2 linked regions of the Bryobacter aggregatus MPL3 genome follow. The protein of the gene in region 1 binds, or shares a complex with, the protein of each later gene. Links are inferred from orthologs where the notes say so. Each region holds a gene or a part of one and is shown on either strand. Other genes may lie near its edges.

Evidence for each region.
Region 2: the proteins of tsaE (region 1) and tsaD are in contact, whole or in part, in a crystal structure (PDB 6N9A), measured with the Thermotoga maritima proteins. The link is inferred for Bryobacter aggregatus MPL3 from one-to-one orthologs. Residues at the interface, in WP_004082108.1 of Thermotoga maritima: Leu37, Gly38, Lys46, Lys57, Val59, Lys60, Ser61, Thr63, Phe64, Thr65, Leu66, Met67, Val69, Pro71, Tyr82, Arg83, Leu84, Asp86, Asp88, Phe89, Asp93, Ile128, Asp130, Glu131, Arg134; in WP_004082750.1 of Thermotoga maritima: Cys10, Asp11, Arg49, His50, Leu82, Gly84, Gly135, Gly136, Glu154, Thr155, Leu156, Asp157, Asp158, Ser159, Glu162, Asp165, Lys166, Arg169, Leu170, Tyr175, Lys213, Thr214, Leu217, Tyr218, Gln221, Arg222, Asn324.

The regions. Positions count from the first base shown.
Region 1 is NZ_JNIF01000003.1:1,177,790-1,181,102, forward strand. What follows is about bases 301-3,299. They hold tsaE (tRNA (adenosine(37)-N6)-threonylcarbamoyltransferase complex ATPase subunit type 1 TsaE), read right to left. Parts: upstream 2,018-3,299; coding sequence 1,583-2,017; downstream 301-1,582. Other genes in these bases: M017_RS0105815 (ABC transporter permease), read right to left, coding at 301-846; M017_RS0105820 (ABC transporter ATP-binding protein), read right to left, coding at 843-1,586; M017_RS0105830 (bifunctional ADP-dependent NAD(P)H-hydrate dehydratase/NAD(P)H-hydrate epimerase), read right to left, coding at 1,998-3,299. Also shown: more of M017_RS0105815, read right to left, coding at 1-300; more of M017_RS0105830, read right to left, coding at 3,300-3,313. UniProt on the Escherichia coli protein: Required for the formation of a threonylcarbamoyl group on adenosine at position 37 (t(6)A37) in tRNAs that read codons beginning with adenine.
Region 2 is NZ_JNIF01000004.1:897,174-900,383, forward strand. Bases 49-2,944 are described here. They hold tsaD (tRNA (adenosine(37)-N6)-threonylcarbamoyltransferase complex transferase subunit TsaD), read left to right. Parts: upstream 49-924; coding sequence 925-1,965; downstream 1,966-2,944. Other genes in these bases: queA (tRNA preQ1(34) S-adenosylmethionine ribosyltransferase-isomerase QueA), read right to left, coding at 49-909; M017_RS0123560 (sugar phosphate isomerase/epimerase family protein), read left to right, coding at 1,986-2,816. Outside these bases: more of queA, read right to left, coding at 1-48; M017_RS0123565 (outer membrane protein assembly factor BamB family protein), read left to right, coding at 3,171-3,210.

The sequences.
Region 1 (3,313 bases):
CACCGGCAACAGCGTCAGCAGCACCAATCCAATCGTCGAGACATCTGTCGGAACATTGCCAACCATCTTCTCCATGCCCTTCATCGTGCCGCCTCCCCGTTTCAAACTGAGGAAGAGGCTCGTCGTGGTCAGCACTGCAGTGAGATAGGTGGCCGTAACGCAGGCAAGAATCTTTGCGAGCACGATGTCCGTACGCCGCGCAGGGCTGGCCAGCAGAGTCTCGATTGTCTTGCGTTCCTTTTCTCCTGCCGTCATATCGATCGCCGGATACATGCCTCCCGAGAACATCAGCAGAATCACCACGTAGCCCAAAATGCTGCCCAGCATGAAGCCGCCCATCTTGCGTTCGCTCGCCACATTTTCGCGCTTCACCGTAAACGGCGTGAGGACACTCGCATCCAACTTCACCTCGCGCAACTTCTCGACTACAAGTGAATCCCGATACTCCGACAAGGCACTCCGTAGCTTGTCAGCGGCCATGCCGCTTGCCTGGCGCGTGCCCTCGGCATAGATGGTGAGCGACTTCTGATCGGCCGACACGCTCAGTCCGGTCGCGGCCGTCTTATTTGCCACGGCACTCGCCACATCAGGCACCTCCACTCGCTGCAAACCGCTCTTCGCAATCGGAGCCAGAAAGACCTCGGGGATGGAGCCGGCCACAATGGCAACCGTGGTAGCCTCCGTCGCCGCCTTCTTCTCGGCCTCTCCCATAAAGCGTCCCACCACCCCAAAAAGAAGTGGGAACACCACCATCGGCAACAGCACCATGCTGATCAGCGTGCGGCGATCGCGCAGCAACTCAGTCAGTTCTTTGCGATACACCGTCCACGTGACGCTCCGATTCATGCGGCTCTCTCCAGTTCCAACAAGTCGAGGAAGATCTCACGCAGGCGTTGCTTTCCTGTGGCCGCACGAAGCTCATCCATGCTGCCGCAGATCTTCAGTTGTCCATGATTGATCACGGCGATGCGATCGCAAAGATACTCGGCTTCTTCCATGATGTGAGTCGAATAGACAATGCACTTGCCATTCCGCTTGGCCTCGAGAATACACCTCTCGATGATGCGGGCGGTGGGTAAGTCGAGCATCGCCGTGGGCTCATCGAGAATCAACACCGGCGGATCATGCACCAGCGTCCGCGCGATCGCCGTCTTCTGCTTCATGCCGCTCGAGAGCTTGTCGCAACGGATGTCGGCAAAGCTACCCATGTCGAGCCGGGCGATGAGTTCTTCCGTGCGGCTCATCAGGCGGGCCTCAGGCACCTCGGCCAGGCGTCCGAAGAAATGCAGAATCTCACGCGGCGTGAGCCGCGCATAGAGGCCCATGTCGCCGGTGAGAAAACCAATCTGCCGCCGCACTTCGGCCGGAGCTTGCGAGATCTCAAAACCATTTACCGTCACGCTACCGGCACTCGGCTCGAGCAGCGTTGCGATCAGACGCAGCGTCGTGCTTTTCCCCGCGCCATTCGGACCCAGCAGGCCAAAGATCTCGCCCTGCCCAACGGAGAAGCTGACCTTGTCCACAGCCAGAAAATCTCCACGCTTCGCATCGTGGAAGGAACGGCTGAGCCCTTGCACTTGTATCATGAGTCCCTTGATTGTAACGGAGCGAGCGTAATGCGGCGCTCGTCTTCTCCTCCATGCTCCAGACGGATAGCCAGGATATCCCGGGGCCAGAGAGCCGGAAAGCGCTCGCCCCATTCGATGAGTGTGAGCGCATTGCGATCGAGCAATTCATCAATGCCCAAGGACAACACTTCCTGCTCGCTCTCCAGCCGGTAGAGGTCAATGTGGAAGACCCGCGCCGGGTTGCCATACTCATGAATCAGCGGAAAGGTAGGGGAGGAAACATCGTCGCGCAGCGCAGCGCCACGCGCCTCGGCAATGCCTTTCACGAGTGTCGTCTTCCCTGCCCCTAGATTGCCGATCAACAGCACGGCCCCTCGCTGGGGCAGCAACGCCGACAGCTCGTGACCAAGCGCAATCGTCTCTTCTTCGCTACGGGTACGATAGTTCATGCAGTGCCTCCGGCAGATATTCGCACAGTGTCGAGGCCAGCGAGGTCATCTCGTGCTGGTGCTGTGCAGCAAGTTCTCCACAACGTCCATGCAAATAGACCGCCGCAATCACCGCGGTCTTCGTATGGTCGCGATACTGACTCAGTAGCGCCGCCGTCAGGCCGGTAAGCACGTCGCCCGAGCCCGCCTTCGCCAATGCGGGAGAGCCCGTCGGATTGATCCATGTCTCGCCATCCGGAAAGGCAATCACCGTGCGATCACCCTTCAGAACAACAATGCAATGGCTTCGTTTTGCCAACTCTCTGGCATCCTCAATCCGGTCAACAATATCCCGTCCGAGCAAACGCTTCATCTCGCCCGGATGCGGCGTCAGCACACGCGGGAACGAAGCCGCCTCCGTCAGCGGAGACAGTAGATTCAGCGCATCCGCATCCAGCACCAGCGGCGCGGGCCAGTGGAGATACAGATCCGCCACCAGTTTTTTCTTGTCTGCATCCTCACCCAGCCCCGGACCAATCGCCAAAACACTTTTTCCCTGAAGCGTTTTGGGGATGTCCTGCCAGCGGCCCATCATCAAATCCGGCAGGAGCGGCACAAAGCCCGCATCGGGAGAATACAGCGTCACCAAACCTGCGCCCGCGCGAATCGCCGTAGTCCCCGCCAGATTCAAGGCCCCATGCTTGCCACTAGCTCCACCGAGAATCGCGACATGGCCAAAGCTGTTCTTGTAGCTGGCCGCCGCGCGCGGTGCCCCCACCGGCTGCAGATCCGCACGCGTGGTGAGTTGTAACTGCGAGTGCAGCACCGGCAATCCAATCGGAACTACAACCAGTTCGCCCATCGGCTGCAATACCTGCAATAACTTCGGCGCTTCAAAACTCACAGTCAAATCGGCCTGGACCGCCCCGCTCGGAATATCCACGGCCACCCGCGTGGCAATGGGTAAAGCATTGATCTGCGCCACCAGACTCGCAATCGGTTCGCGCGGCGCGCCGCTGGCCCCAGTGCCCAACAAGGCATCGATCGCCAAAGTAGTTACCGCCAAGTCGAGCGGAATCTGCATCGTGTACGGAATGCCGAGCGCTTCCAGCATCTTCAATTGCCCGGTCGCACTCTCCGTCATGTCTTCCACATCGAAGGCGAGAATCACCTTGAGCCATGCCGGCCGGTGGTGCACGTGCAGCAAGCGAGCCAGGGCAAGGCCATCGCCCCCATTGTTCCCCTTGCCGCAGAAGATGGCGATCCGTTGCTTCTCGAGCGGCGCATAGCGGCGCTCTAGCTCGCGCAGCACGCCAT
Region 2 (3,210 bases), on another replicon or contig:
CATCGTGAGGTCATGGCCGGCAAAGGCTGCGACCAGCATGATGAGGCTCGAATCGGGCAGGTGAAAGTTTGTCAACAGTGCGCCCACGGCCTGGAACTGGTAACCCGGACGAATGAAGATATCGGTTTCGCCAGAGCCTGCGTCCATCGTGGTTTCGATGGTGCGGGCGCTGGTAGTGCCAATCGCCACCCGGCGCTGAGCCGCCTTCAGGATAGCGGAGGACTCCGGCGAGATCTCGTAGAATTCGCGATGCAGCTTGCCCGTGCGGAGGCTTTCTTCGCTCAAGGGCTGGAAGGTGCCGAGGCCGACATGGAGCGTCACCTCGGCGACAGGAACGGCTGCGGCGGCCAGGATTTCGGGCGTAAAGTGGAGCCCGGCCGTGGGGGCGGCGGCTGCGCCGACATGCTTCGAGAAGACGGTCTGGTAGCGCTCGCGATCAGACGCCTCATCCGGGCGATCGATGTAGGGGGGGAGCGGCATGTGGCCGATGCGGTTCAATTCCGCTTCGACATCGTCACAACCCGAGAGCTGCAGAATCCGTTCTCCCATCTCCAGGTGTTCGACAATCGTGGCCTTCAGATTCTCGGAAAGCAGCACCTCCTGGCCCACTCGCAATTTCTTCCCAGGGCGGACAAGGGCGCGCCAGCGCTGTTCGCCCAGATGCCGCAGCAGAAAAATCTCGATCTTACCGGTATGTCCAGGCCGCACGCCAAATAAGCGCGCCGGAATGACGCGGGTGTTATTGAGCACCAGGCAATCGCCGGGTCGCAGGTACTTAGGGAAATTTGCGAAAACGTCGTCAGTAAAGCTCTGTGTCGCCCGGTCTAGAACCAGCATGCGGGACGCGGAGCGCTCCGGCAGCGGTTGGCGGGCAATCAGCTCATTGGGTAGGTCGAAATGAAAGGTCACGGTTAAACTGAAGGTTTGAGAATCCTTGGCATTGAATCTTCCTGCGACGAGACAGCAGCCGCAGTGGTCGAAGATGGCAAAACGATCCTGTCTTCCAGCGTAGCGTCCCAGATGGACGTTCACCAAAAGTATGGCGGCGTTGTTCCGGAATTGGCCAGCCGCGAGCACGTGCGCGCCATCGTTCCTGTCGTGCGTGAGGCGCTTGGGGAGCTTGAGATTGACGCGATCGCGGTGACGCAGGGTCCAGGCCTTCTCGGGAGCCTTCTGGTGGGCGTCACCTATGCGAAAGCCCTCGCGATGGCCAAGGGATTGCCGCTCATTGGCGTGCACCATCTCGAAGGCCATATCGAGGCTGCCTTGCTGGGCGTGGAGCTCGAGTATCCTGCCTTGGCGCTGGTGGCCAGCGGCGGTCATACGCACCTTTTTGAGTGCCTGAGTCCGGGTGCGTACCGACTGGAGGGCAAGACGCGTGACGATGCCGCAGGCGAGGCTTACGATAAGGTCGCAAAGCTACTGGGTTTCGGTTATCCAGGAGGTCCTGTCCTCGACGCGCTGGCGCAGCATGGCAATCCCCGTGCGGTGCGCTTTACTTCGCCGCGGATGAAAGGCAATGATTCCGACTTCAGCTTTAGCGGCCTCAAGACGGCGATGCTGCGCTGGACGGAGGCCCGGGACGTCTCCGCCGCCATCGCAACCAGGAAGGGCTTACGGAACGCCTCCATTGAGGACTGGCTGCAGCTGACCGATCAGGAGACACTCGACGTCATTGCCAGCTTCCAGCACACCGTCATTGAGGAGTTGCTGAACCGGGCAGGGAAGGCCGCGGAACGCATCGGCGCCAAAGCCCTGGTGATCAGCGGCGGCGTGGCGGCGAATCGCGGCTTGCGGCGGGCCGTTGAACTCCGCAAGTGGCCGATGCCCGTTTACTTTCCAGCAACGAAATGGAGTACGGACAACGGCGTCATGATTGCGTTGGCTGGCTACGCACGCTGGAAGCGTGGGGGCATCTCTGACCTGTCCCTGCAACCCAAAGCCAACCTTCCGCTCCAAGGATGAGATAGGATCAACAGACAGATATGGATCGTAGAAGTTTTCTTGCGGCAGCAGCCGCCACCACTCTTGCACAGGGCGCGACAAAACCAGTTGTTGGCCTCGAACTCTACAGCGTACGCAATGAACTGGCCAAGGACCTGCCTGGCACCCTCAGCGCTGTGGCGAAGATGGGCTATGAAGGAGTAGAGTTCTTCGGCCCCTATGCAGACTGGAAGCCCGAGTATGCCAAAGAAGTCAAGAAGCAGCTCGATGATCTCGGGATGCCCTGCTTGTCGGCCCACACGGGAGTCAAGTACTTTACGCCGCCCGAACTTGCTCGCGTCATCGAACTGAACGTCATTCTGGGCAGCAAGTACATGATCATGTCCAGCGCTGGCCGTGTCACCGACATCGACGGCTGGAAGGGGATCGCCACCACCTTGAACGCCGCGGCCGAACAGCTTCGGAAGATCGGCAAGGGAACCGGCTTCCACAACCATGCCGTGGAATGGAAGGCCATTGGCGGCGTTCGCCCGATGGATGTATTGGCGGCAGAGACTGCCAAGGACGTCGTATTGCAACTCGACGTCGGTACCGCCATTGAGTCCAACGTCGATCCTGTCGATTGGATCAAGAAGAATCCTGGCCGCATCAAGAGCATGCACATGAAGGATTGGAAGAGCGGCATGGCTACGCCCCATGAAGGCTACCGTGTCCTGCTTGGGGACGGCGATGCAAAGTGGAAAGACATCGTGGCTGCCGCCCGCGCCAAGGGTGGAGTGGAACATCTTCTGGTCGAGCAGGAAGGCAGTGCGCTGCCACCCCTCGAAACCGCTAAGAAGTGCCTCGAGAATTATAAGCGCATCGTTGGCTAGCTCTTCCACCGGTAGCAGGTCCTGAGCGAGACCATTGCCTTTTGAGTGCGCGCAAGCGGCGGGGTGCTATGGCCGTGTCTGGGCCTGCTGGGGTTTCAAGCGCGACCGAACAGCAGGCCACTGGCGCTTTTCCGGCTTGCGCGTCATCTGCCCACGATCGGGGCGTCGGCAGACCTTCATTTCTGGATGGCTTGTGCCTGTCCCGATCACAGCCGAAACCTTCAAAGAGCGTCGCTCCGAGATCGCCTGTCCCGTGGCGATCCCGCAGCGCGCATGATCGGACCAATCAGGGACGCAGCCTGCTCCCGGAAGGCAGACCGATTGTGCGATGATGTGCGACAAGGAGCGTGGCGCGTGACTTTGTCGATTCAGGTGTGGTACGCAGTAACGGCTT